4 regions of the Mesorhizobium sp. LSJC269B00 genome follow, and region 2 is predicted to be linked to each of the others. Evidence: predicted binding sites of a transcription regulator. Region 2 holds the regulator's gene; each other region holds the start of a gene.
The links. The regulator LexA, encoded in region 2, represses DNA repair genes until DNA is damaged. The targets are predictions, from matches to a motif close to TGTTCNNNNTGTGTTCNG.
Positions count from the first base shown of each region.

Region 1: recA (recombinase RecA) is a predicted target of LexA. The motif match lies at 2,185-2,202, and genes of this name have one in related genera.
Region 3: X771_RS157090 (sel1 repeat family protein) is a predicted target of LexA. The motif match lies at 4,415-4,432, and genes of this name have one in related genera.
Region 4: X771_RS151940 (UvrD-helicase domain-containing protein) is a predicted target of LexA. The motif match lies at 3,165-3,182, and genes of this name have one in related genera.

Region 1 is NZ_AYVN01000017.1:82,451-88,763, forward strand. It holds partial or broken gene alaS (alanine--tRNA ligase) at 1-751, opposite strand, end outside; gene recA (recombinase RecA) at 1,023-2,126, opposite strand; gene X771_RS138145 (carbohydrate kinase family protein) at 2,409-3,353, shown strand; gene X771_RS138140 (pseudouridine-5'-phosphate glycosidase) at 3,424-4,341, shown strand; gene X771_RS138135 (TfoX/Sxy family protein) at 4,545-4,868, opposite strand; gene X771_RS138130 (GFA family protein) at 4,952-5,449, shown strand; gene sufA (Fe-S cluster assembly scaffold SufA) at 5,599-5,979, opposite strand; gene X771_RS138120 (SUF system Fe-S cluster assembly protein) at 6,085-6,313, opposite strand, start outside.
Region 2 is NZ_AYVN01000005.1:679,049-686,609, reverse strand. It holds gene X771_RS148540 (ComEC/Rec2 family competence protein) at 1-2,245, shown strand, start outside; gene lexA (transcriptional repressor LexA) at 2,239-3,021, opposite strand; gene X771_RS148550 (GntR family transcriptional regulator) at 3,227-3,991, opposite strand; gene kynU (kynureninase) at 4,159-5,406, shown strand; gene kynA (tryptophan 2,3-dioxygenase) at 5,512-6,348, opposite strand; gene X771_RS148565 (AMP-binding protein) at 6,345-7,561, opposite strand, start outside.
Region 3 is NZ_AYVN01000002.1:721,593-729,153, forward strand. It holds gene X771_RS157120 (DUF922 domain-containing protein) at 1-260, shown strand, start outside; gene X771_RS157115 (endonuclease/exonuclease/phosphatase family protein) at 286-1,287, opposite strand; gene X771_RS157110 (AMP nucleosidase) at 1,440-2,900, opposite strand; gene X771_RS157105 (hypothetical protein) at 3,174-3,368, opposite strand; gene X771_RS1000000168720 (hypothetical protein) at 3,420-3,650, shown strand; gene X771_RS157100 (DUF2147 domain-containing protein) at 3,787-4,128, opposite strand; gene X771_RS157090 (sel1 repeat family protein) at 4,566-4,832, shown strand; gene X771_RS157085 (ABC transporter substrate-binding protein) at 5,219-6,340, shown strand; gene X771_RS157080 (acetyl/propionyl/methylcrotonyl-CoA carboxylase subunit alpha) at 6,407-7,561, opposite strand, start outside.
Region 4 is NZ_AYVN01000004.1:450,875-458,435, reverse strand. It holds gene X771_RS1000000168105 (hypothetical protein) at 113-613, shown strand; gene X771_RS151935 (glucose/quinate/shikimate family membrane-bound PQQ-dependent dehydrogenase) at 626-2,938, opposite strand; gene X771_RS151940 (UvrD-helicase domain-containing protein) at 3,223-5,955, shown strand; gene X771_RS151945 (ABC transporter permease) at 6,273-7,313, opposite strand; gene X771_RS151950 (ATP-binding cassette domain-containing protein) at 7,310-7,561, opposite strand, start outside.

The sequences.
Region 1 (6,313 bases), on a different contig from region 2:
GGAACAGGTCGGTCTCGAAGACGCTCTCCACCCCTTGCAGGATGGAGGCCATGCGCTCCAGGCCCATGCCGGTGTCGATCGACGGCCGCGGCAGGTCGATGCGCTCATCCTTGGTGACCTGCTCATATTGCATGAACACCAGGTTCCAGAATTCAAGGAAGCGGTCGCCGTCCTCCTCCGGGCTGCCGGGAGGGCCGCCCCAGATGTGCTCGCCACGGTCGATGAAGATTTCCGAGCACGGCCCGCACGGTCCGGTGTCGCCCATCGCCCAGAAATTGTCGGAACTCGGGATGCGGATGATGCGGTCATCGGAGAAACCGGCGATCTTCTTCCAGAAGCCGGCCGCCTCGTCATCGGTGTGATAGACGGTGACCAGCAGCTTGTCCTTGTTCAGCCCGAACTCCTTGGTAATCAGGTTCCAGGCCAGTTCGATGGCGCGCTCCTTGAAATAGTCGCCGAAGGAGAAATTGCCGAGCATTTCGAAAAAAGTCAGGTGGCGCGCGGTGTAGCCGACATTGTCGAGGTCGTTGTGCTTGCCGCCGGCGCGCACGCTCTTCTGAGCGGTCGTGGCGCGCGAATAGGACCGCTTCTCCAGGCCGGTGAAGACGTTCTTGAACTGCACCATGCCGGCATTGGTGAACATCAGCGTCGGGTCGTTGCGCGGCACCAGCGGGCTCGAAGCCACGACCTCGTGACCCTCCTTGCGGAAATAGTCGAGGAATGTCGACCGGATCTCGTTCACGCCACTCATGACTGCTGCCTTTTCGCGAAAACCGCCGGCGCGGCCGGCGGACACTGGTCTCTGCTTTTTAGAAGATCGACTTGGCCTTTTAGCGGGCACGCCCCACCCTGTCCAGAAACACGGAATTGGGCCAATCCGGCAACTGCCAAGCCGGCTTCACGCTGCCCAAAAACGAAAACCGCCAGCGCGAAGGCCAGCGGTTTGAAACGCAATACTAAAGAACTCGGTTACTTAAGCATCGGATAATAGACTGGATTTATGGCCGAACTCTGGCCCTGCCCTACATGGCGCCGGATTCTTCCTCGAAGCCGTCGTCGCTTTCGCCGCGCTCGGGGCCGCCATTTTCGAGAAACTTCTCGGCAATCAGCCCGGCATTCTGCCGCAGTGCCAGTTCGATCTCGCGCGCCGTGTCGGGATTGTCGCGCAGGAACAGTTTGGCGTTTTCGCGACCCTGGCCGAGACGCTGCGAATTGTAGGAGAACCAGGCGCCCGACTTCTCGACCACGCCGGCCTTGACGCCGAGATCGACCAGTTCGCCGGTCTTGGAGACGCCCTCGCCATACATGATGTCGAACTCGACCACCTTGAAGGGCGGCGCCAGCTTGTTCTTGACCACCTTGACGCGGGTCTGGTTGCCGACGACCTCGTCGCGGTCCTTGACCGAGCCGATGCGGCGGATGTCGAGGCGCACCGAAGCGTAGAATTTCAGCGCGTTGCCGCCGGTCGTGGTTTCCGGCGAACCGAACATGACGCCGATCTTCATGCGGATCTGGTTGATGAAGATGACCATGGTGTTGGAGCGCGAGATCGAGGCGGTCAGCTTGCGCAGCGCCTGGCTCATCAGACGAGCCTGGAGACCGGGCAGCGAATCGCCCATCTCGCCCTCGATTTCGGCGCGCGGCGTCAGGGCGGCCACCGAATCGACGACCAGCACGTCGATGGCGCCTGAACGCACCAGCGTGTCGCAGATTTCCAGCGCCTGCTCGCCGGTGTCCGGCTGCGAGATCAAGAGGTTTTCCAGATCGACGCCGAGCTTGCGGGCATAGACCGGATCGAGTGCGTGCTCGGCATCGACGAAGGCGCAGATACCGCCTTTCTTCTGGGCTTCCGCCACCGTGTGCAGCGCCAGTGTCGTCTTGCCCGAGCTTTCCGGCCCGTAGATCTCGACGATGCGGCCGCGCGGCAGGCCGCCGACGCCAAGCGCGATATCGAGGCCCAGCGATCCGGTCGGCACGGTTTCGATCTCGACGACCTGCTCGTTGGCGCCAAGCCGCATGATCGAGCCCTTGCCGAAGGCGCGCTCGATTTGCGACAGCGCCGCGTCCAGAGCCTTTGATTTGTCCACCGCTTTGTCCTCTACAAGCCGCAAAGAATTCTGAGCCATGATACATCACCCCTTGGTCGTCAATGAAGGCCGGACAATCCGTAATCCCTGCCCATTTTGTACTACTTTTGTTCTCGTTTGGCAAGAGGGGTCAAATATCTGAAAAGCACTCTTTATCCGGATTTGTTCTTTTTTTGTCTCATGGTTTCGTTTCCGGATGTATCCACCATTGGGCCAGACGCTCCGGCTGTTTCGATCGGCCGAATCGCCGGCTCGCCTGCGAAGCTCCGTCGCACAGCCTAGCGCTTGTCCGGTTCGAAAAACAAAGGTCATATCGCCGGCATGGTGAAATCAGCAAAGATACTGGCGGTGGGCGGCGCCCATATCGACCGGCGCGGTCAGGTGTCCGGTGCTTACGTGCCGGCGGCGTCCAACCCCGGCACGATGCGCGAGGATGTCGGCGGCGGCGTCTTCAACGCGCTGCGCAGCCTGGTGCGGCGCGGCGTCTCGGCCTCGCTTTTGTCGGTGCGCGGCGGCGATGCCTCGGCCGAGACGGTTGCGCGCGCCATCGCCGAGGCCGGCATTGCCGATCTGTCGGCGGTTTTCCTCGACCGTACGACGCCGAGCTACACCGCGCTGATCGACAGGGATGGCGAGCTGATCACCGGCTTTGCCGACATGGCGCTCTACGATTTGGCGTTCCCCAAGCAGATCCGCCGCTCCAAGGTGCGCGAGGTGGTCGCCGAGGCCGATGCGGTGCTCTGCGACGCCAATCTGCCATCAACGGCGCTGGAGCGGCTGGTGGGGGTCGCCGCCGGCAAGCCGGTGTTCGCCATTGCCATTTCGCCGGCCAAGGTGGTGCGGCTGATACCGGTGCTGAAGGAACTCGCGCAGGTCTTCATGAACCGGCGCGAGGCCATGGTGCTCGCCGGCGTCGATGCCAATGCCACCGAGCGCGAGACCGTCGACGGACTGCGCTGCAGCGGCCTCACCAGTGGCGTGGTGACGGCGGGCGACGGCCCGGTGCTGGGATTCGACGAAGCCGGCGCCTTCTCTATCCTGCCGCCGGCGCCGAGAAAAGTCGCCGACGTCACCGGCGCCGGCGACGCGCTGGCCGGCGCCACCATCGCTGCCCTGCTGCGCGGCCTGGCATTGCGCCAGGCCCTCCGCGAAGGCGTTGCCGCGGCGACGCTCGCCATCGAAAGTTCGGATGCCGTGCCGGCCTTCACCGCCACGACCTTCACCGAGGCACTGGCTCTTGTGCCCGACGCGCAGGAAATGGCATGAGGGCGGCCAATTGCCATTGCCGGAGCGCGGCGTCCAAGCGGACGCGCGGATCTCCGGATCGGAGACCATCATGACACCGCAAAGCGCCCGCCCCTTCATCGACCTCCACGCGCCCGTGGCCGAGGCGCTCGCCGCTGGCCGCCCCGTCGTGGCGCTGGAAAGCACCATCATCACCCATGGCATGCCTTACCCCGACAATGGCGCCATGGCCGCCAATGTCGAAAAGATAATCCTGGACAATGGCGCGGTGCCAGCGACGATCGCCGTGGTCGCCGGCCGCATCAAGATCGGACTGTCCGACGGCGAGCGCGAGTCGCTGGCCATGACCGGCGATGCCATGAAGCTGTCGCGCGCCGACCTCGGCTTTGCGGTCTCGCAAGGCCGCACCGGCGGCACCACGGTCGCCGCCACCATGATCGCCGCTGACATGGTCGGGATAAAGGTGTTCGCCACCGGCGGCATTGGCGGCGTCCACAAGGGCGCGGAAAAGAGCTTCGACATCTCGGCCGATCTCGACGAGTTGGCGCGCACGCCGGTCATCGTCGTCTCGGCCGGCGCCAAGGCGATCCTCGACATCGAAAAGACGCTTGAAGTGCTGGAGACGCGCGGCGTGCCGGTGATTGGCCATGGCTGCGAGACGATGCCGGCCTTCTGGTCGCGGCATTCGCCGTTCCGCGCGCCGCTGACCCTGCACAGACCGGAAGAGATCGCGCATTTCTACAAGACCAGGGCGGCACTTGGCCTGGTCGGCGGCATGCTGATCGCCAACCCGGTGCCGCAGGACGATGAAATTCCGGCCGACGAGATGGCCGGCTATATCGAGGCCGCGCAGAAGGCGGCGGAAGTGCAGAATGTGACCGGAAAGGCGGTGACGCCGTTCCTGTTGGGCAAAATCCTCGAACTGACCGGCGGCCGGAGCTTGAAGACCAACATCGCGCTGGTCGAGAACAATGCGCGTTTGGCGGCGAGGATTGCGACGGCGCTGTAGGATCGCCTACGTCGGCGGGACAGCACCCCCCTCTGGCCTGCCGGCCATCTCCCCCGCAAGGAGGGAGATTAACAGCTTAGCCGCAGGCTCCCATTTTCAACGTTGGTGATTGGCGAAGGCCAATGTGACAACTGATCTCCCCCCTTGCGGGGGAGATGTCCGGCAGGACAGAGGGGGGTGGGAAGAAACGCGGCGGTCCCGGTTCACTTCCCCGCCCTTCGTCCCGCCTCATACGCCCGGCGCGCCCACACCCTCATCTCGTCAGGATCATCAAACGGGTCGTCGGGAATGCTCCAGTACGGCATCGCGACCAGCTTGCCGTGGCGGGTGCCGGTATAGGTCCATTGCTTGCAGCCGGCGGCTTCGAAGTCGGGCGCGCTTTGCTCGTCAGCCTTGAGCAGCAATTCGCCGCGCAGCACGATAGCGACGATGACGCCGTCGAAATAGATACCCTTGCCGCCGAACAGTTTTCGGATACTGACCGGGCCGAGGCCTTCGAACAGCTCTTCGATGCGTTCATTGTCCATGCCGCAATCATGTCACCGGGCTTGCCATGGCTGCAACCAAAAACCATGCTGGCAAGTTGAGAGCCATCCGTCGGAGTTCTGTCATGCCGCTGCTGCTCAAGGGATCCTGCCGCTGCGATGCCGTCCATTTCGAGGTGGAGAGCAACACGCCGGTGCCGTTCATGCTGTGCTACTGCTCGATCTGCCGCAAGCAGCAGGGCGGCGGCGGCTTCGCCATCAATCTCGGCGCCGATTACAAGACGCTGAAAATCAAGGGCAAGCGCAATCTCGGCGTCTACCAGGCCGAGATCGCGGACGACGAGCATCCAAAGTGTGAGATTTCGACGGGCGAGCGCAATTTCTGCAAGAAGTGCGGTTCGGCGCTCTGGCTCTACGATCCGACATGGCCGGACCTGGTCCACCCCTTCGCCTCGGCAATCGACAGCGAGTTGCCGAAGCCGTCGGAGAAGGTGCATCTGATGTTGAAATACAAGGCGAGTTGGGTCGAGCCGGTGATCGGCAAGAAGGACAAGGTCTTCGACGTCTATCCCGAGGAATCGATCGCCGACTGGCACAAGCGGACGAAGATGTGGGTGAAGTAAGCAGGGAGGCGCGGAGCGCGACTTCCGATGGTCAGCGCTGCCCCTCATCCGGCCCTTCGGGCCGTTCGTCATTCGAAAAGCCAAGCAATTGGCTTTTCGCCCGCTGCGTGGACCATTCCTCACCTCCCCGTGAACGGGGAGAAGGAAGATCAGGCCGAAGCGCGCGCCTCAGCCAGCGCCTTCAGGTCGGCGGGCTTCAGTTCGACGGATTCGCCGCAGCCGCAGGCCGAACTCTGGTTCGGGTTGTGGAAGGTGAAGCCGGTGCGCAGCGTCGTCTGCTCGAAATCCATCTCGGTGCCGAACAGGAAAAGGGCAGCCTCGGGCGCGACATAGACATGCGCGCCGTCGCGTTCGATATGGTCGTCCTTGGTATTGGGCTCGGTCACCAGGTCGACCGTGTATTCCATGCCGGCGCAGCCGCCCTTCTTGATGCCGAGGCGAATGCCATGCGCATTGTCGCGCGTGGCGACGATCTCGCGCACCCGGTCGGCGGCCTTTTCGGTCATCGTGATGACGGCGAAGCGTCCCATTCTTTTTCCTCTTCCATTCCATGCAGGTTCAAGGCCTGCCGAATGATTCCTCACCTAAAATGGTGAAGTTTTACCACTGGTGCAAGTGCACCAACCTCAGTCAACCTAGTACCAGCCCACCGCCACCTGCGCCTCTTCCGACATGCGGTCGGGCGACCAGGGCGGGTCGAAGGTCATGTTGACCTCGACGCCGGAGACGCCTTCGACGGCGCCGACGGCGTTTTCCACCCAGCCGGGCATTTCGCCGGCCACCGGACAGCCGGGCGCGGTCAGCGTCATGTCGATCTTGACCGCGCGGTTGTCCTCGATGTCGATCTTGTAGATGAGGCCGAGC
Region 2 (7,561 bases):
CCGTCCGTCATGGCCCGCGCTCCGCCGCAGCCTTGCCGTGGCCGCCAACACGGAGCTCGACCGGGGCGTCGCCTTCCTGCTGGTGCCGGTTTTCCTGGCGGCCGGCGTCATCATTTATTTCTCGCTGGCCGGCGAGCCCGGCTTTGCGCAGCCAATCGCCATTGTGGTGCTGGCGACATGTTGCGCTGTCGCCACGCGATCGCAGCCGAGGACGCATCTGTTCTGCATGGCCGCGATGCTGTGCGCGCTCGGCGTCGTCGCCGCCAAGGTCGAGACCTGGCGCGCCGGAACGCAGATGCTCGGCTCCGAGATCCAGACACGGCTGACCGGCCGCGTCGTCAGTCTCGAACAGATGGAGAGCGGGCGCATCAGGCTGACGCTCGACGTGGTTTCGACCGCTTACCCCAAGCTGCGCTACGCCCCGGAGCGGGTCAGGCTCTCGGCGCGGACCGTTCCCGCCGATATGACCGCCGGCTCCCTGATCACCGGCTATGCCAGGCTGTTGCCGCCGACCGGTCCGGTGCGGCCAGAGAGCTCCGATTTCTCCTTCGACAGCTATTTCACCGGTATCGGCGGCAGCGGCTTCTTTCTCGGCAATCCGAAAACCATTGCTACGCAGGGACCGCCGCCGCTGACCGCGCGGCTCTCCTCGGCAATCGAGAACGCGCGCGAAAACATTGCCGACCATATCAGGGGCAAGATCGGCGGCGCCGAAGGCGAGATTGCCGCGGCGTTGATTGTCGGGGTGCGCGCTGGCATCCCGGACGAGGTCAACGAAGCGATGCGGCGCACCGGCATCTACCACATCATCTCCATCTCCGGCCTGCACATGGCGCTGGTTGCCGGCACCATCATGGCGTTGCTGCGTGGCGCCTTTGCGCTGTTTCCCGATTTCTCTTCGCGCCGGCCGGTGAAGAAATATGCGGCCGCGGCAGCGCTTGTCTCGATCGCCGCCTATCTCGTTATTTCAGGCGTCGTGGTTGCCGCCGAGCGCAGCTTCATCATGCTGGCGGTCATGCTTGTCGCCGTGCTGTTTGATCGCGCCGCACTCACCATGCGCAATCTGGCGATCTCCGCCATTGCCGTCATCCTGGTGTCGCCGCACGAGGTGGTCGGTCCCAGCTTCCAGATGTCGTTTGCCGCCACCGCCGCCCTTGTCGGCGCCTATGCCGGCTGGGCCGATTACCGCGCCGACAAGGTGAGAACGCCGTCGGCAAAGCGCTCCTTCGTCGGCTTCCTGTCGCGAAAATTCGCGCTGGCCATGGGCGGCCTCGCCATGACCTCGATCATCGCCGGCAGTGCAACCTTGCTGTTCGCCATTTGGCATTTTCAGCGTGTGTCGCCGCTCAGCCTGATCGCCAATCTGGCCGTGATGCCGATTGTTTCGTTGATCGTCATGCCCTTTGCCGTGCTCAGCGCACTGGCGATGCCGTTCGGCGCCGACGGGCCGTTCCTCTATGTGATGGGCAAGGGTCTGATGGCGATGATCGCTATATCGGCCTGGATTTCCGAGCGCTCGCCGGTCGACGCCGTCGGGCTGATCTCCATCCGCTCGGTGCTGTTGGTGGCGGTCGCCCTCGTCATCGCCACCATGGCCACCACCTGGCTCAGGCTGGCGGCCGTGCCTTTCGCGCTGGCCGGCCTGTTGACGGTGCCGCAGGTGCTTACGCCCGACGTGCTCATATCCGAGGACGCACATCTGGTGGCCATGCCGATCGGTGGCGGCGAACTCGCCCTCAACCGCGAACGCTCCAACGAATTCACCACGGACAATTGGAAACGGGCGCTGCGGGCCGAAACCATTATCCCGCCCGAGATTTTCGAGGCAACAGATACGCGGTTCGATCTCGATCCGCTCGATCTGCCGCCCGGGTCGCCCTTCTATTGCATGGGCGATCTCTGTATCGCCCGACACCCTTCCGGAGCCATTGTAGCCCTTGCCAAAGACCGCAAGACGGCGCGGCCGGCCTGTGCCTTCGCGAGCCTGATCGTCATCGATGACGCCACGGCCTACAATCCGTGCCGCGACCCGCTTGTGCTGGTCGTGACGAAGAAACAGCTGGCCCGCGACGGCAGCGCCGCCGTCTTCTTCGATCCGCAATCGGCAGCTGCAGCGCCAACCATCCGCTTCGCCGTCGACAAGCCGTATCGCCCCTGGCACGAGCAACGCCGCTTCTCCCGCGAAGCGCGCGGCCTGCCGCCTTACAACCAGCGTGAAAAGTACAAACCCAAGCCGGCTCAGTAGCGCCGGATCAATCCGACAAGCTTGCCCTGCACCTTCACCCTGTCCGGTCCAAAAATGCGGGTCTCGTAGGCCGGGTTGGCGGCTTCCAGGGCGATCGAGGCGCCCTTGCGGCGGAAGCGTTTCAGGGTCGCTTCCTCATCGTCGACCAACGCCACCACGATCTCGCCGGGGCTGGCTGTGTCGGCATTGCGGATGATGACCGTGTCGCCATCGAAAATGCCGGCCTCGATCATCGAATCGCCCTTGACCTCGAGCGCGTAGTGTTCGCCGCCCATGATCATGTCGGGCGGCACCGAGATCGAATGGGTCTGATGCTGGATGGCGTCGATCGGCACGCCGGCGGCGATGCGTCCCATAACCGGGATTGAAATCGCGGAAACGGCATCGTCATTGCCGGCAGACATCGAACGCGACGGCGAGCCCGGCTTGATCTGGCGGCCGAGACCGCCTTGGCCCATCCCGCCTTGTCCCTGGCCGCCTTGCCCTTGGCCGGCTTGACCAAGACTGCCCTGAATGACGCTCGGCGAAAACTTCCTCGCCGCGTTGAGGCCTGGTGCGATCGAGTCGGGTAGCCGCAGCACTTCCAGCGCGCGCGCCCGGTTCGGCAGCCGGCGAATGAAACCGCGCTCCTCAAGCGCCGTGATCAGGCGGTGGATGCCGGACTTGGAGGCGAGGTCGAGCGCTTCCTTCATCTCGTCGAAGGACGGCGGGATTCCGCTCTCCTTCAGGCGTTCATGGATGAACATCAGAAGCTCATGTTGTTTGCGCGTCAGCATCGCGGCCCCCAAGGGTTCTGAAACCAGAATCAGAAAAAACAAACCCAGAACAAACACTATCTGTTCCAGTTGTGTTCCGCAACCTTTTAAAGTTTAATGAATGTGTTGACGTTTTGTTCAGCGTAACGTTCGGCGCTGCGAGCGCCGCTCGTAGTCGTTGGCCGGCAACGGGGTGAAACGAAGACAAAGTGCCCTGCGTCGTCGGCTACGATCGCCGCTTCCTTTTCGGACGGGGCTGCGCAGCATCCGCGCCGGGTTCACTCTGGGCATAGACCTGCAGCGTGTAGCCGATGTGAGCGGTCATCAGAGTTTTCGCACGTTCGACGTCGCGATCGAGGGCCGCTTCCATCAGGGCGGTATGGTGTTCGATCGCCACGGCGTCGCGCAGGGCCGCCACGGCCTTCCGGTGGCCATCCGTGCGGCCGGCGGCGGCGCGCAGCGTCGGGGCCAGACCCAGAAAGCGGTGATGGCGATGCAATTGGTCGGAAATCGTCGCATTGAAGCGCAGCAGCCAGCTGGATGTCGCGGCACTGAGCAGCGCCGCATGGAAGGCATCGTGTTTTTCGTACCACGCGTCGACCGCATCATCCGATGGATCGTCGAGAACAGACCCGCACCGTGAGAGACGATAGTGGGCGGCAACGACCGCGTCTTCCCACTCACGGTCGCCCTCCTCGATCGATTCCACCAGCAGGGGCAGTTCGACCACCAGCCGCGCACGCGCCAAATCCTCGAGCTCCGCCCGAGAGACGGGAGCGACCGCAAACCCGCGGTTGCTGATGGCGGTCACAAGCCGTTCCGCCTCCAGCCGCGACAGCGCCTCGCGCAACGGCGTCCAGCCGATGCCGTAGGTGTTGCGCAGCGTGCTCAGCTTCAACGGCGCGGCAGGCGCCAGCCGGGTCGCAAGAATATCGCGCCTGAGCAGGCGATAGGCCGCTTCCGTCTTCGAGGTCTGCTCGTCATCCAGCATCGTGATCCATCAGACATAAACGCTCGGCGGATCATTATATATCAAAGCCTTTCAATGGGTGAATTATATATAATATTTGACAGTTCAAGGGCGACCACTCAAGATCGCCGGCATGTTTGGGCGGCAGGCTCCGCCGCGCGCGTTTGTCCATGGAAGGGCGCCGGATCATGAGCACGACACCCGATCTCGCTACAATCGATGCAATGGATGCCGCCGATCCGCTGCGCTCCATGCGTGAACGCTTTGTCTTGCCGCAAGGCGTGATTTATCTCGACGGCAATTCGCTGGGTGCCGCGTCACCAGCCGTCTTCAGCGAATTGCAACAGGCCGCCACGCAGGAATGGGCGCAGGACCTCATTCGCGCCTGGAACACGGCTGGCTGGTTCAACATGCCGGTGGAACTGGGAGATCAGCTCGGACGACTGATCGGCGCGGCTGACGGGCAGACGGTGGTCTGCGACACAACCTCGATCAACATCTACAAGCTGCTGCACGCAGCGCTCGGCATGCGGCCGGATCGGTCGGTCATCGTTGCCGAGGGCGACAGTTTCCCGACCGACCTCTACATCGCCGAAGGCGTCGCCTCGACCCGGCCGGGAACGCGGCTGCGGCTGGAGGGCGTCGACGCGGCCGCAATCGAGGAGCTGATCGACGACAGCGTTGCCGTCATCCTGGTCAACCACGTAAACTACAAATCCGGCCAGTTGCGCGACATGGCGGCGCTGACGCGCAAGGCACATGACGCCGGCGCGCTGATCATCTGGGACCTCTGCCACACCGCCGGCGCCTTGCCGGTCGAACTCGACCGTGCCAATGCCGATTTCGCTGTCGGCTGCACCTACAAATACCTCAATGGCGGCCCGGGCTCGCCGGCCTTCATCTACGCGGCCGAGCGCCACCATGGTGATATCAGGCAGCCGCTCAGCGGCTGGTGGGGCCATGCGCGGCCCTTTGCCTTCGAGCAGGGCTTTGCCGTCGGCAGCGGGATCCGCCGCTTCCTGTGCGGAACGCAGCCGGTGCTGTCGATGCGGGCGCTCAAGGGCGCGCTCGATATCTGGAACGACGTCGATATGGCAGCGGTGCGCAGAAAAAGCATCGCGCTGACCGACCTGTTTATCCAGCTCGTCGAAGCCAGATGCGGCGCCTACGGGCTTGAACTGGAAAGTCCTCGCGACGGCAGCCAGCGCGGCAGCCAGGTGTCGTTCCTCCATCCGCATGGCTATCAGGTGATGCGCGCGCTGATCGAGCGCGGCGTGATCGGCGATTTCCGGGCGCCGTCGACCATCCGTTTCGGCTTCACGCCGCTCTATGTCGGATATGGCGATGTCTGGCAGGCGGTCGAAGTCCTGGAGGATATTCTGCGCACCGGCGCCTGGCAGGACGCCCGCTTCGCGGTGAAGACCGCGGTTACGTGAGAAACTAGAGCAATTTCAGGAAAAGTGTGAAGCGGTTTTCCGTCCGAAATTGCGTCAATCAAAGAGCTAGAGCATTTCGCCGTTTCCGTTAAACGGTGAAATGCTCTAGAGCCGGGTGCGGACCGTCCAGAGCTCCGGAAACAGCACGACCTCCAGCATCTTCTTCAGATAGGAGGCGCCTGAGGTGCCGCCCGTGCCGCGCTTCAAGCCGATGATGCGCTCGACCGTGGTGACGTGGTTGAAGCGCCAGCGGCGGAAATAATCCTCGAAGTCGACCAGCTTCTCGGCCAGTTCGTAGAGCATCCAGTAGCGCTGCGGGTCGCGGTAGACGGTTTGCCAGGCAGCCAGCACGTCTTCGTTCTCGACGCGCGTCTCGCGCCAGTCCGTGCGACTGGCGTCGGCGCCGATGTCGAAGCCATTGCGCGCCAAAAGCAGAAGCGCCTCGTCATAGAGCGACGGCGTGGCCAGGATGGCTTCCAGCCTGTCCGTAAGGTCGGGCCGGTGCTTGTGCGGCCCGAGCATGGCAAGGTTGCGGTTGCCGGCCATGAACTCGATAGCGCGGTACTGCCACGACTGGAAGCCCGAGGATTGGCCGAGCGCGTCGCGAAACTCGGTGTATTCGCTTGGCGTCATCGTGCGCAGCACGTCCCAGGCATTGTTGAGCTGCTCGAAGATGCGCGCGACACGCGACAGCATCTTGAAGCTCGGTTCGAGGCGGTCGGCGCGGATCGAGCGGATCGCGGCGCCGATCTCGTGGAGGGCCAGTTTCATCCACAATTCGGATGTCTGATGCTGGATGATGAACAGCATCTCGTCATGGGCAGAAGACAGCGGCGCCTGCGCATCGAGCACCTTGTCCAGCTGCAGATAGTCGCTGTAGGACATCCGCTCCTTGAACGACATCTGCGCGCCATCGGACGCCGGATCGTGCGGCTTAATCAATTGATCTTCTCCGCGCGCAACCGGAAGCGCTGGATCTTGCCGGTCTGGGTTTTGGGCAAGGCGTCGATGAACTTCACGGAACGCGGATATTTGTAGGGCGCGATCGTTGCCTTGACGTGGTCCTGCAGGCGTTTGACGGTCAATGCGTCCGGCGAAACGCCTTGCACAAGCACGATATGCGCCTCGACGATCTGGCCGCGTTCACCGTCCTCGGCGCCGGTCACCGCGCATTCGGCGACGTCGGGATGCGAGAGCAGCGCCGCTTCGACCTCGGGGCCGGCGATGTTGTAGCCGGCGCTGACGATCATGTCGTCGGAACGCGCGGCGAAGTGGAAGAAGCCATCCTCGTCCTGCGTGAACGTATCGCCGGTGAGATTCCAGCCGTCGCGGACATAGTCCTTTTGCCTGGCATCGGCCATGTAGCGGCAGCCGGTCGGGCCGCGCACCGCCAGCCGGCCAGTAGAGCCGCGCGGCAACTCCCGCATCTCGTCATCGACGATGCGTGCCTGATAGCCGCCGACGGGTTTGCCGGTGGAGGCCGGCTTCATGTCGTCGAAGCGGTTGGAGATGAAGATATGCAGCATCTCGGTGGCGCCGATCCCATCGAGGATCGGCTTGCCGGTCTTCTCAGTCCATTCCTCGAAGACAGGCGCCGGCAGCGTCTCGCCCGCCGAAACCGCGACGCGCAGCGAGGACAGGTCAGCGCCTTGATCCATGGCCTTGAGCATGGCCCGATAGGCGGTTGGAGCGGTGAAGGAAATGGTCGCTTTGTAGGTCTCGATGATGTGGATCATGTTGGGTGGCGTCGCCTGTTCCAGCAGCGTCGCCGCGGCGCCGAAGCGCAGCGGGAAGATGGCGAGCCCGCCAAGACCGAAGGTAAAGGCAAGGGGCGGGGAGCCGACGAAGATGTCGTCGGGCGTCACCTCCAGGATTTCGCGGGCATAGGCGTCGGCGACGATCAGCAGGTCGCGGTGGAAATGCATCGTCGCCTTCGGCACGCCGGTGGTGCCGGAGGTGAAGCCGAGCAGCGCGACATCGTCGCGGCCGGTGTTGACGGCAGTGAAGGTGACCGGCTTGTCGAGGGCGGCTCGGTCGAGTTCCGCGTCATGGTTGGCCGTGCCGTCGAAGCCAATGACCTGCTTGAGATACGCATTGCCCTTGGCGCAGGCGGTCATCTCGTCCATCAGCCTTGTATCGCAAAGTGCGACCGTGA
Region 3 (7,561 bases), on a different contig from region 2:
ACCGGTTTTTCACAGGCGTTCTCGCTCATGAAGGAACCCATGGCCGTATCGCCGGGCAGATGATGCAGGCTGCCGAGCGGTCGGTTCGCGGCCTGAAATTTGCCAACGATCCGCAATGCAACAAAACGCGCGTCGAAGCCACGCGGCGCTTGCAAGCCACTTCCAAGCTCTATGAGGCAAAACAGATCGCGTTCGACGCGCGCGAGCACAGTGAAGGCGGCCATGTCGAGCGCATCATCGAGGCCTTGGTAGGCTTGTGAAACCGTAAGCCCCGTGGCGTACGATCTAGCCGCCCATGCTGGGCTGAGTCAGCGACACAGTCGCGGTAGAATCCTCGTCGACCGGCTTGGTCTCGTCGCGCATCAATGAAAATTCCACCATCACCGGCAGATGGTCGGAGCCGGTCTCTTCCATCTGCGTCGACGACAGGATGGTCACCCCGCCCTTCGAAAACACCTGGTCGATCGGCAGGCCCACATAGCGCCGCAGGAAATCGGGCAGGGTCCGGTGGATCCAGGTCGGTCCGGCCGACGGCATCACGGTCAGTCCGCCGAGCGAGGCAACGCGCCGTACCGCGGCGCTCCACGGCACGGCATTGCAGTCGCCGGCCATGATCGCCGTCTCGCCGAGCGAGGTGAGCGTCTCGGTCAACTCGCCGATCTGCCAGTATTGTTCCTTCGGCCACGGCCAGCTCAAATGGATCGCCGCGACATCGACCGGAGTGCCGCCGAAATCGACGGTGGCGGCCGCCATCGCGCCGCGCGGTTCGCAATGCGGCTCGGTGCCGGCCGCAAAGGGTCGCCGGGACAAAAGCGCCACGCCCCACACGCCGTCGGGATGGGCGCACAGGATGCGATAGGGATAGGCGTTCTCGATATAGCCGAGTTCGGTCGCCCACATGGCCGATACTTCGTCGAGCGTGATCACGTCCGGGTTGGTCCTGGCGATCAGCGAAAGAACCTTCTTGGGTGTCGGATTGTTGAAACGCAGGTTCATCTGCAGCAGCCGGTAGACCGGTTCGTTGCCGGGCGCGGCGTCATTGGCGGCCTGCACCGGCCACAGGCGCGGCAAGGTGCTCAACGTGCTGGCGAAGGCGGCCACGGCCAGCAGCAGGCCCACGCCCGCCTGCAGGCGAAACGAGGTGGCGAGCAGCGGCAGCGCAATCAGCCCCATCAGCACGGCAAAATGGATGCGGAAATGGGCGAAGGAATCGAAGGCCGGATGCAGTGCGCCAAAGAACCCGGCTACAAGCGCGGCCGAGAGGCCGAGCATTGCCAGGAACGCCATTGAAGCCATCATCTTTCGCACGCGTGCCATCAGACCGGGTTTTGCCCATAGACCGGGTAATACATTGCCGAGGTATCAGGCCTTTATCGGCTGAAATGCGGCCCAATCAAGATGACGAAACGCCTCGCGGCAAACATTTACGGCAAGCCGGTCTACTGAAAGGCCGTCTCCGAAAAGCTTCTCAGCTTGCGCGAATGCAACCGTTCCATCGGCATTTCCGCCAGCTTCTCCATCGCCTTGATGCCGATGGTCAGATGCTGCGCCACTTGCCGCTTGTAGAATTCGGTCGCCATGCCGGGCAGCTTCAACTCGCCATGCAGCGGCTTGTCGGAGACGCAAAGCAGCGTGCCGTAGGGCACGCGGAAGCGGAAGCCATTGGCGGCGATCGTGGCCGATTCCATATCGAGCGCGATGGCGCGCGACTGCGACAGCCGCTGCACCGGTCCGCGCTGGTCGCGCAGTTCCCAGTTGCGGTTGTCGATGGTGGCGACGGTGCCGGTGCGCATGATGCGCTTGAGATCGTAGCCGGAAAGTCCGGTGACTTCGGCGACCGCCTCCTGCAGCGCCACTTGGATCTCGGCCAGCGGCGGTATCGGCACCCACACCGGCAGGTCATCGTCCAGCACATGGTCTTCCCGGACATAGGCATGCGCCAGCACATAGTCGCCCAGCGCCTGAGTGTTGCGCAGGCCGGCGCAATGGCCGAGCATCAGCCATGCATGTGGCCGCAGCACCGCGACATGGTCGGTGATCGTCTTGGCGTTGGACGGGCCGACGCCGATGTTGACCATGGTGATGCCGCCATGGTTCGGCTTCTTCAGATGATAGGCTGGCATCTGAGGCAGGCGCGGCGCCGCCACGCCTTCGCTGGGTGCGTTTTGCCCTGCCTTGGTGATGACATTGCCCGGTTCGACGAATTCGGTATAGCCGTGGCCGCCTTCAGCCATCTGGGCCCGCGCGCGGGCGACGAACTCGTCGATGTAGAACTGGTAGTTGGTGAACAGCACGAAGTTCTGGAAATGCTGCGGGCTGGTCGCCGTGTAGTGCGTCATGCGGTGCAGCGAATAGTCGATGCGCTGCGCCGTGAACGGCGCCAGCGGCCTTGGTTCGCCGAACGCGACCTCGAAGGTGCCGTTGGCGATCTGGTCGTCGGTGCCGTCGAGATCCGGCACGTCGAACAGGTCGCGGATCGGCCGTTTGATGCGGTCGGCGGCGGCGCCATCGACATGGGTTCCTTCAAGGAACGCGAAATGCAGCGGGATCGGCGTGGTCGATTCCGAAACCGTTACCGGCACGCCGTGATTGCGCATGATCAGGCGAAGCTGCTCTACGAGATAGCGTTCGAACAGCACCGGCTGGGTGATGGTGGTCGAGAAATGCCCGGGGGTCGGCATGTGGCCGTAGGCCTGGCGCGAGTCGATCTGGGTGAACGAATTGGTGGTGACGCCGATCTCCGGGTAGAAGGCGCGGTAGCGCTTGCTTTCGTCGCCGCCGGCGGCAAGCGTGGCAAAGGAGTCGCGCAGAAACTTGGTGTTGCGGTCGTAGAGCACCTGCAAGGCGGCCACGGCCTTTTTGGCGTCGTCAAAGCTCTGCTTGCCGAAAGGCTCCGGCATGACGACCGATTCGATAGCTTGTGGGTAGATTCGCTTTTCCATGGCTCAATATAGAGACTTGAGGCCGCACTTGGGAGGGGAGGGTGGCCGCCAAGTGGTCGATTTATTCGTCCACGCCCAAGGTGTGCTGAGATTCAGGTAAGGCTGAGCCGGAGTCGAGGACGGGCGCGAAGCGACCAAACTGGTTGGCTTCGAGAACCGGAGCGGAGCGTACTCGAAGCATGTGAGCACCAAGGCCGCCACTTGCAGGCCGGCACCACCTTAATACCGGCACTAGCCGCGCTGCAGACTGACCAGCAAGACAAAGCCGACGCCATGCTTCTTCGTCGCCGGCGCGTCGATCGTCGTGTCGGCATTGGCCCGCATCATCGGCATGGCCAGGACCGGCGCCGACAGCACGACCAGAACGAGCGCCGCCCGCGGCAGGAGCCGAAGGGTCTGGAGGGCGTTGATGGCGATGCGGTTCATGGCTTTTGCTTTTCTGTTTGGATCTATGTCTTTGTCGTCTCAGGGGCGAAAATGGTTCATGCAATCGAATTGGCAGGAACTGGCTGCATCCAAGGAACGGGCCGGGCGGCCGGCTTCGGCCACGAGGATGGCGAAGAGCATCCCGAACAGGCTCATCAACAGGCAGACGATGGTGAAGCGGCGAGCGAGCATTTGCGTAGTGTCTCCTTGAACACGCCATCAAAATGCCCTGATGCGACTGAACCGGCGCTGATGCCGACGTTCATCTGCGGTTCAAAGTGATTGACGAGGTCTTAGAGAGAGCGTCGGTTCGGGTTTGCGCCGCGGCAAACGGCACGGTCGTCGCTATGGCGCGGACCGTCCTGCAAAAGAAAACGGGGCCTGTGAAGGCCCCGTTGGTCAACTCAAAGCAGCAAGATCAGAGCTTGTGCCAGGTCTGGCTCTTGCAGATCAGCCCGCCGAGCACGCAGCCGCTCATTTTGAGCGAGGTGCCCGACAGTGTTGCCTTGCCCGAATAGGTCTTGTCGTTTGCCGGATCGGTGATGTTGCCGGCATATTTGTTGGCCCCGGCCGCCTTGAGCGAACCGATGGTCTTCCCGGCATATTTGCCGGTCTTCAGGGTGATGGAGAATGAACCGCTGCCGCCGATAACTGCTGTGTCGCCGGCTTGTGTCTTCCAATTGCCTTCGATCGGATCGGCCCAAGCCGCACCAGCCATCATCACGGCGGCCGCCAGGGCCAAGCTCACTTTGCGAAACATATCTGTCCTCCCTGGTTTAGATGGGGCAGCCGCCTCTCTGCCCCTTACGCAAACGTAAGCTAATCCAGCTCCCGGCAAAACAAAAGCGTACCGCGACGGAAGGTTTCGCAATTTTCATGCAGGGTCGGGAGAGTGCAGCCCGTGGAAATGAAACGATCGAGGCGTTGGCTTTGGTTCGCGTGGTTAGCAGAGTGTTGATCGGCGCCTTGCAAATTTTCGTCAAATCGGTCGAGAAACGGCGGGATTGCTGACTTTGTATCCTTAACGAATTTCCGCGTTTACCTCTTGTTTTAGCTTTGTTTTCTCCAAATTAAGCACGCCATTTAACGACGGATTCAAGGCTCGGCCTCATTCTCGGAAGCATCGAAAGAGCGGCTCCCCAGGGAACACCGGGGGACAGAAGAGGCCCGCTCTCGGGAGCCAGACAGGGGACTAAAATGGCACGTTTTGAAATGCTTGAAGCCGGCTTCGGCGCCATGGGGGCAACTGCCCAGGCCGACATTCTTTTCGAACTGGGCATGATGTATGCGACCGGCCGCGATTGCGAGACCGATGTCGTTGCCGCCCACAAATGGTTCAACATCGCCGCCATCAAGGGCTCGGTCCGCGCCGCGGAACTGCGCTCGGAACTGTCGGCCGCAATGTCCAAGGTCGAGATCGCCAAGGCGCTGCGCGAAGCCCGCGAATGGATGACGATGCACTGAGATCGCGAGCAGATTATCGCAGGCAGATTATCGAAAACAGGGAAGCCCCGGGATCAAGACCGCAAAGACGGTCGGAACCGGTGAAACGACAAGGCCGCGACAAGACGGCCGACCATGAAAGAACAAGAACGCGGCAGGCCGGCACGGTCCAGTCGTGCACAATGGGGACGGCGGGCAGGTTTTCGTGGCGCGGGGGCGCATGGGGACTGCTACGAGCAAAAAGCCACGACCGGCCGGAACAGGCTGGCGTGGCTTTTTGCGTTGATGAGGCCCAATCGAGCGGCGCCGATGCGCCTAGACAGGCCCAATGAAGGATGAAATTGTCCCGCCTTCGGAAAGAAGCGCGGCCAGAGCGGCTGCGCGAGTGTGGGAGGAGTTCTATCACCATGAAAAAAACGGGTATTTTGAGCGCGGCCGTATTTGGCCTGATGATGAGCGCGCCGGTTGCCTTTGCCGATGACATCACCATTTCGGTGGTCGGCCCGATGACCGGACAGCTCGCCACGATCGGCGACCAGTTCAAGCAGGGCGCAACGGCAGCCGCCGACGCGATCAACGCCGCCGGCGGTGTCAACGGCTCGATGATCAAGCTCGACATCGAGGACGACCAGTGCGATCCCAAGCAGGCGGTTTCGGTGGCCAACCGGATCGTTGCCAACAGCGTCAAGTTTATCGACGGCCATGCCTGTTCAGGTTCGAGCATCCCGGCTTCCGCCGTCTACGCCGAGGCCGGCGCGCTGATGATGAGCCCGGCCTCTTCAAATCCCGAGCTGACCGATGCCGCCGCCAAGGCCGGCTGGCCGACGATCATGCGTCTCTATACGCGTGACGACGCGCAGGGCGCCTTCATTGGCCCGTGGATCGCCAAGAAATATGCCGGCAAGAATGTCGTTATCCTGCATGACAAGAGCGCCTACGGTCAGGGCGTTGCCGATGCCGTGAAGGCGACGATGAATGCCGGTGGCCTCAAGGAGATCGACTATGAAGGCATCAATGCCGGCGAGAAGGATTATTCGGCTCTCGTCACCAAGCTGAAGGACCTCAAGGCCGACGTTGTCTATTTCGGCGGCTATCACCCGGAAGCCGGGCTTATCCTGCGTCAGTCGGCCGAGCAGAGCGTCAAGTTCCAGCTGATCATGCCGGACTCGATCGCCTCGCCGGAATTCTGGCAGGTCGCCGGCCCCGCCGGTGAAGGCACCCTGTTCGTCTTCCCGTCGGACCCGCAGGCCAAGCCGGAAGCCAAGGAGGCCATCGCCAAGATCAAGGCGGGCGGCTTCGTGCCGGAAGGCTTTACGCTGTTCTCCTACGCCGTCGTTCAGGCGTTTGCAGAGGGCGTCAAGCGCGCCGGAACGGACGATCCGGTCAAGGTAGCCGAAGCGCTGAAGAACGGCACGCCTTTCAGCACCGTGGTCGGCGACGTGACCTTTGATGAGAAGGGCGATCTGAAGAACGCCAGCTACGACATCAACCAGTGGCATGACGGCAAATACGCGCCAATCGCGCAGTAATCGTCCGCGTACTCAAGGAAATGGCCGGGCTTGTCCTGGCCATTTTTCGTTCAAGCCTCCAGCCGGCTATGCAGCCTCTTCAACGAAGCGCACCAGCACCGTTCCGTCGGTGACCTGCGCGCCCTCGGTGGCGATTTCCGCGATCACGCCGTCATGGCTGGCCGCGATCGTGTGCTCCATCTTCATCGCTTCCAGGATCAGTAGCGGCTGGCCCTTGATCACCCTTTCGCCCTTTGCCGCGCGCACCAGCTTGACCACGCCTGGCATCGGCGCGCGCAGGCTGCCGGAAGCGGCGGCCGCCTCGTCGGTGCGCGCCAGCGGATCCGGGACGAAGAAACTGTAGCCGACCGCGCCTTCGAAGACGGTGACGTGGCCTGGCCAGCGGGCAAGGCGAGGGGCGGCGCGAAGATCATGCGAATTGACGCTGTCATAGGGCGCGTCCAGCGCCACCTCGAAGCGCCCGTCCGGCCGCACTGAAACACGCGCCAGTATATCGTCCTCGCCATGGCGCAGGCGCGTGCGGCGCGCAATGCTGTGGAAATGCGCATAGCCGGCAAGCGACGACCACGGATCGTTCGACGGCGGCAAGGCACCGGCGCCCGCCGCGGCAAGGGCCGCCGCGGCAACGATCTCGCTGCGCGGCGGGGCGACCGCGGTCAGCGCTTCCTGATGCCTGCCGATCAGGCCGGTATCGACGTCGCCGGCCGAAAAATCGGTGTTCGCGGCAAGTGCCGCGAGAAAGGCGGTGTTGACGGTCGAGCCGGCAATCTCGGTCTGCGACAACGCAGTCCCGAGCGAATCGAGTGCCGCCTGCCTGTCCTTGGCGTGGACGACCAGCTTGGCGATCATCGGATCGTAGAAGGGCGAGATCGCATCGCCGGCCCGCACGCCGGTCTCGATGCGCATGCTGGCGCCTGCGGGCGCGTTGTCGGGAAACGCCAGGTGATGCAGCGTGCCGGTCGCCGGCAGAAACCCTTTCGCCGCGTCCTCGGCATAGATGCGCGCCTCGAAGGCGTGGCCGGAAAGCGTGATTTCGCGCTGCGTCTTCGGCAGCTTTTCGCCGGCGGCTACCCGCAACTGCCACTCGACGAGGTCGGTGCCGGTGACCGTTTCGGTGACGGGATGCTCGACCTGCAGGCGGGTGTTCATTTCCATGAACCAGAAGCGGTCGGCCTTCAGCCCTTGCGAGGCATCGACGATGAATTCGATGGTGCCGGCGCC
Region 4 (7,561 bases), on a different contig from region 2:
ATCTCACGGTCACTCCGGGATGACCTCATGGTCACTCCGGGATGACCTCGCGGTCACTCCGGGATGACTCGCGGATCAAGATAGGGTGCAAGCTCGCACGGTCCAGTCTCGGATGGGTGACGCTTGCGCCATCGAACGATGCGGCCGCCCCGCCGAACGCGCCCATCACATTTTGGTCATTTCAGAGAATGTCGATGGTGCCGCCACAATATGGAAGGAAGCTGATGATGGTCTCGCTCGTAGCGGCGAGCCCGACGAGAAGGAACAACGCCATGACCTTGTCTACTCCGATCCTTGCAAGCGCGCTCGTGCTTGCTGTTGCTGCCTTGCTGGCAATGCGCTCCGCTGCTGCCGCAGCCGCCGCTCGGATGGTGAAGGTCCGCGTCGACCGGCGTCGGCCGGCACCACGCTGATCCAGCAGGCCGAAACAGGGCCGCAGCTAACCAATGAAGTACTGGGCTCCGTGCCCAGCCTCAAAGGCCATCTCTTACGCAAGCTGACCAAGGCTGCTGCTGCCCTCATCGCCCTGCCGGGCACTTCTCCCCGTATAGATGCCGGCAGGCAGATGAGGGGCGGCGCGACAGAATATCTGCCGGGCCGATCACTTACCTAAGTCACATCGCTGCTACTTCGGCAGCGTATAGGCCATCACATAGTCGCCGGGCTTGGTGCCGACCGAGCCATGGCCGCCGGCGACGATGACCACGAACTGGCGGCCGTCGGCGACGGTGTAGGTCATCGGCGTCGACTGCCCACCGGCCGGCAGCCTGGCCTGCCAAAGCTGCTTGCCCGATGTCAGGTCATAGGCGCGCAGATAGTCGTCGACCGCCGCGCCCAGGAAGACGACGCCGCCGGCGGTGATCATCGGCCCGCCAATGCCGGGAACACCGACCTTCAGCGGCAAGGGCAACGGCGTCATGTCGTAGACGGTGCCGTTGCGGTGCTTGTAGGCGATCTTGCCGGTTCTGAGGTCCGCTCCCGCCACATAGCCCCATGGCGGCGCCTGGCAGGGCACGCCGAGCGGCGACAGGAACGGCCCCATCACCACCGCATAGGGTGCGCCCTCATTGCGGTTCAGCCCCTGCTCGCTGCCGCGCCCCTCATCCGGCGGCGGCACCTGGTCGCGCGGAATGAGCTGCGATTTGAACGCCAGATAGGTCGGCATGCCGAACATCACCTGCCGCACCGGATCGACGGCGACGCCGCCCCAGTTGAATGTGCCGAAATTACCGGGATAGACCAGCGACCCCTGCACCGATGGCGGGGTGTAGCGGCCCTCGTAGCGCAGGCCCTGGAATTCGATCCGGCAGGCCAGCTGGTCGAACATGGTGATGCCCCACATGTCGGCGCCGGTCAGCGGCCTCGGATTGAAGGAGAGATCCGAGACCGGCTGCGTCGGCGACGTGTGATCGCCCTCGACAGCGCCGCCCGGCGCCGGCACTTCCTTGATCGGGATGATCGGCTCGCCGCTGCGCCGGTCGAGCACGTAGAGGTCGCCCTGCTTGGTCGGTCCAACCAGGCCCGGAACGACGCCGGCAGCGGTGGTGATGTCGACCAGGGTCGGCTGTGCCGGCACATCCATGTCCCAGAGGTCGTGATGCACGGTCTGCCGCACCCAGCGCACTTGTCCGGTGGCCAGATCGAGCGCGGTGATCGAGGAGGAAAACTTCTCGACATTGGCGCTGCGGCCCATCCCGAGCTGGTCCGGCGTCTGGTTGCCGAGCGGCACATAGAGCAGGCCGAGCTTCTCGTCGGCGCTTGCCGTCGACCACATGTTGGGCGAGTTGTGGGTGTAGGTCTGGCCTGCCGCCAGCGGCGTTGTCTGGTCCGGATTGCCGGAATCCCAGTTCCACACCAGGGCGCCGGTGTCGACGTCGAAGGCCCGGATGACGCCGGACGGCTCTTGCGTCGAATAATTGTCGTTGACCGCGCCGCCGATGATGATCTTGCCGCCCGCAATCAGCGGCGCCGAGGTCGAGTAATAATAGCCCGACTTCGGATACGGCATGTTGGTCAACAAATTGAGCGTGCCGGCTTCGGCGAAGGACGGGCAGACCTGGCCGTTGGCGGCGTCGAGCGCGATCAGCCGCGCATCCGAGGTCGGCAGATAGACGCGCGTCGCGCAAGGCTGGCCGGCGGCGATCTTGGCATCGGCATAATAGGACACGCCGCGGCAGGTCTGGTGCTGGCGGTCCTTGTCGAGCTTGATCTTGGGATCGAAACGCCATTTCTCCTTGCCGGTGGCGGCATCGATGGCGATGGCGAAATTGTGCGGCGTGCAGATATAGAGCGCATCGCCCACCTTCAGCGGCGTCACCTGGTAGGTGGTTTCGCCGACATCGTCCGGCCCTTTCACGTCGCCGGTCTGGTAGATCCAGGCCGGCTGCAATTTGGCGACATTGTCGGGCGTGATCTGGTCGAGCGGCGAATAGCGCTGGCCAAATTGCGTACGGCCGTAGAAATGCCATTCGCCCGGAGGCACATTGCCGCCGAGATCGGCAGTCGGCGTCACCTTGTCGGCGCTGAGGTCGCCGGCGATGTCCTTGGGATCGGCCGTCATCGAATAACCGGCGACGGCGAGCGATGCGAGCACGGCCAGAATGAGCGGCGCGCGCGCGTCGGGGCCGATCAGGCCCCGCCTTGCCCAAGGCGTCAGCAGCCACAGCGCCAGAAGCACGATGATGCCGCCGCGCGGTCCGAGTTCCCACCAGTCGAAGCCGATTTCCCACACCGCCCAGGCCAGCGTGCCGAGCACGATCGCCGCGTAGAGCCAGAGCGCCGTCGATTTGCGCCGGAAGAGCAGCCATGCGGCGATGAGGAAGGCGAGACCGGTGACGACATAGTACCAGCTGCCGCCCAGCATCGCGAGCCAGACGCCGCCGCCGCCAAGTGCGAGGCCGATGAGGAACAGGATGAGGGAGGTGATGACGACAGCCAAGACGATACTCCTTCGACTGATGCGCTTTGCAGCGCCTCACGGGCAGCCGCCCCTGCCCTGTCGCCAGCTTTCTCCCCCAGGCCGCGTGTGTCAAGCTGGCCCTGCCAGCATAAGGCGAGAGCAAACGCTCGACTTCATTCCGCTCCCACGCTGCAGCACCTCCACGACATTGTCGGGCGTCGGGACGATGAAATTCGCACTGCGCCCCAGAATCTCACTTTCAAACCAGAACAAAACGTAGACACTTCTGGTCTTTCGCTCCCGAATCACTACATTCGGGGGAGATGTCCGGCTTTGCGGAAGACATGCCCTTTTTTGACGAACCCAATGCGCGGCCCGCAGCCCCGTCGGGCATAGCTGCGCGCGCCATGGCGGCCCGCAGCGGCCCCAACAGCGCGCCCGATTATCTCAACGGCCTCAACCCCGAGCAGCGGCTGGCGGTGGAAACCACCGAAGGCCCGGTCCTGGTGCTGGCCGGCGCCGGCACCGGCAAGACCCGCGTGCTGACCACCCGCATCGCCCATATCCTGGCCACCGGCAGGGCTTTCCCCTCGCAGATCCTGGCGGTGACCTTCACCAACAAGGCCGCGCGCGAGATGAAGCAGCGCATCGGCCATCTCGTCGGCGAAGCCGTCGAGGGCATGCCGTGGCTCGGCACCTTCCACTCCATCGGCGTCAAGCTCTTGCGCCGCCACGCTGAGCTGGCCGGGCTCAAATCCGATTTCACCATCCTCGACACCGACGATGTCGTACGGCTGATCAAGCAGCTGATCCAGGCCGAAGGCCTCGACGACAAGCGCTGGCCGGCCAAGCAGTTCGCGCAGATGATCGACGGCTGGAAGAACAAGGGCCAAGGCCCCGCCGACATTGCCGAGGGCGACGCGCGCAGCTTCGCCAACGGCAAGGGCCGGGAACTCTACAAGGCCTATCAGGAGCGGCTGAAGACGCTGAACGCCTGCGACTTCGGCGATCTGCTCTGCCACCCGATCCGCATCTTCCGCGCCAATCCGGACGTGCTGAAGGACTACCACAAGCGCTTCAAATACATCCTCGTCGACGAGTACCAGGACACCAACACCGCGCAATACATGTGGCTGCGGCTGCTGGCGCAAAGACCTACCTCCCCCTCGATGGGGGAGGTCGCGCCGCGTAGCGGCGCGAGTGGGGGTGGCAGCGCCGGCGCCAGTCACCCCTCCCCGCCGCTTCGCGGCGACCCTCCCCATCCAGGGGAGGGTAAAGCGCGCTCGGCCAAAGGCCGCATGCCCGACCGGGCGTCCGAGCCGTTGCGAGGGCCCGCGCCGGCAGGCGCGGAACAGCCCGTGAGCGTGAATATTTGCTGCGTCGGCGACGACGACCAATCGATCTATGGCTGGCGTGGCGCCGAGGTCGACAACATCCTGCGCTTCGACAAGGATTTTCCCGGCGCCACCATCATCCGTCTGGAGCGCAATTATCGCTCGACCGCGCACATCCTCGGCACTGCCTCGCACCTCATCGCCCACAATGAGGGCCGCTTCGGCAAGACGCTGTTCACCGAGAAGGTCGCCGAGGACGACGAGAAGGTGCATGTTCACGCCGCTTGGGATTCCGAGGAGGAAGCCCGCGCCGTCGGCGAAACCATCGAGACCTACCAGCGTGCCAAGCACAAGCTGAACGACATGGCCATCCTGGTCCGCGCCTCCTTCCAGATGCGCGAATTCGAAGACCGCTTCGTCACGCTCGGCCTCAATTACCGCGTCATCGGCGGCCCGCGTTTTTATGAGCGCATGGAAATCCGCGATGCGCTGGCCTTCTTCCGCGTCGTCGCGCAGGGCGCCGACGACCTCGCCTTCGAGCGCATCGTCAATGTCCCCAAGCGCGGCCTGGGTGAAGCCACCATCCGCCAGATCCACGACACGGCGCGGAGCTTGCGCATCCCGATGCTGGAGGCAGCCGCCAAGCTTGCGGAAAGCGACGAGCTGAAGCCGAAACCGCGCGCGGCCTTGCGCGAAGTGGCGGCCAATTTCGAGCGCTGGCAGAAGGCGCTTGAAACCACGCCGCACACCGAACTCGCCGAGACCATTCTGGAGGAGAGCGGCTACACCGACATGTGGAAGAACGACCGTTCGGTCGAGGCGCCGGGCCGGCTGGAAAACCTGAAAGAGCTGATCCGCTCGATGGAGGAGTACGAATCGCTGCGCTCCTTCCTCGAACATGTCGCCCTGGTCATGGACGCCGAGCAGAATGCCGAGTTGGATGCCGTCAACATCATGACCCTGCATTCGGCCAAGGGCCTCGAATTCGAGACGGTTTTCCTGCCCGGCTGGGAGGAAGGCCTGTTTCCGCACCAGCGCGCGCTGGACGAAGGCGGCCGCTCCGGCCTGGAGGAAGAGCGCCGTCTCGCCTATGTCGGCCTGACCCGGGCCAAGAAGAACCTGCATCTGTGGTTCGTCTCCAACCGCCGCATCCACGGCCTGTGGCAGTCGACCATCCCGTCGCGCTTTCTGGACGAACTGCCGGAAGCCCATGTCGAGGTCGCCGAAAGCGGCAACTCCTATGGCGGCTACGGCAATTCCTATGGCGGCGGTTCGTTCGCGTCGGGCCGTGGCGGCCAGGGCGCAGGGCGGCAGAACCCCTACGGCGCCTCGCGCTTCGACAATGTCGGCGCGGAAAAATCCGGCGCCTTCTCCAACACCTATGCGACGCCCGGCTGGCAGCGCGCGCAGGCCAACCGCACCGAGGCCACCGACCGCAACTGGGGCTCGCGCTCCGGCCACCAGGTCGAGCGCATCGGCTATGGCGAGACCGACAGCGGCTACGGCGCCGGCCGCACCTCGGTCAAAGGCCGCACCATCGATGGCGAACTGGTCGCCAAATCCGTCGCCGACACGCCGTCGCCCTTCAGCGTCGGCGACCGCGTCTTCCACCAGAAATTCGGCAACGGCAACATCTCCAACATCGAAGGCAACAAGCTGACCATCGACTTCGACAAGGCCGGCCAGAAACGCGTGCTGGACGGGTTTGTGGCGGCGGTGTGAGCGCCCGCTTGTCCTGTTGTCCTACAAGCGACCACATTGTTGTAGTCTGGCGGAGCCCTCCCCGCATCGTCATCCACGGGCGGAGCAAGGAGCGTAGCGACGCAGCGTAGACCCGAGGATCCATCCCGCGTCTTCAACGCGTTGCCACGGTGCGGAATCCTGCGCAGCTGCACGCCAAGGTCGCGGAATGGATTCCAGGGTCTACGCGACGGAGCTTCGCTCCTGCTCCGCCCTAGAATGACGAAGCGACGGCGTCTGCCCAGTCGTCGGGGCATGCGGTCCGCAACATGAGCGTCCCCGTCAATTTAGCCCGCCCCTCACCTGTACCGCGCCTGGTTCCACTTGTGCCCCAGCAGCGACAGGATGATGATCAGCCCGTTGAAGAACTGGACGTAGAAGCCGCTCAGGCCCGCCGCCACGACGCCGGTCTGGATGAACGACACGGTGACCGCGCCGATCGCTCCACCGGCAACCGTACCGATGCCGCCCCAGGTCGGCGTGCCGCCGACGAACACCGAAGCCAGCACCGGCAAGAGATAGCCGTCGCCCGCGGTCGGCCACCAGGTGAAGTTGATCATCACCGAAAACGTGCCGGCGATCGCGGCCCCGATGCCGGTGAAGATGAACACTTTCACCCGCACACGCTTGACGTCGATGCCCATTTGCTGGGCGCTGTCGGGGTTGTCGCCGACGACCCTCACCTGCGCGCCGAAGCGGTGCCGGTTGTAGAGCATTGCCGAAAAAATGACGAAGGCGAGTGCCCATAAGACCTGTACCGGAAAACCCCACACCTGACCGGAGAAGATGGTGTACGCCCAGCTGTCGCTGAGACCGGTCAATGCCGTCGATCTGCCCTCGTTGATGATCTGGATCAGTCCCCGCAGCAGGAAATTCATGCCGAGGGTGGCGATCAGCGACGACAGCCCGCCATAAACGACCAGGGATCCGACGAGAAAGCCGAGCAGCGTGCCGGTGAGAATCGCCGCTGCGATGCCGAGAAACGGATCGTAGCCGGCCTGCACCACCAGCGCGAACACCCAGGAGGCAAAGCCCATGGTTGCGGGAAACGACAGGTCGATCTCGCCGCAGGTGACGACGAAGACCAGCGGCACCACCACGAACAGGGCAACCGGCAGCGTGGTCAGCACGGATCTGTAGAGATACCAGGTGGTGAACACGGTCGGGTTGGCGATCAGGAACGCCGCCATCATGATGATGAACACGGCGAGCGTGCCGAGCGCTGCGCGGTTGTCGATGACGAAACCGCGCAGCCAATGGTCGGACGGGTGCTTCCACTCAGGCCGGGCCGCCTTGCCGCCGAGCGGGCTCTGCAGATCGGGTTCCATGGTCTTGCTCATCGTGCTGCCCTCTCCGCGTCGCCGGCCTCGTGCAGCCCCGGCAATCCTCCGGGATGCGCAACGTCTTCCATGAAATTGATCAGCTCTTCGGCCGACTTGACCTCGGTGCGATCGGCGGTCAGCGCCACCTTGCCGCGGTCAATCACCACGAAGCGGTCGGCGATGTCGAAGACATGGTGGATGTTGTGGCCGATGAACAGGATCGAACGGCCGCTCGCCCGCACCTGGCGCACGAAATGGAAGACCTT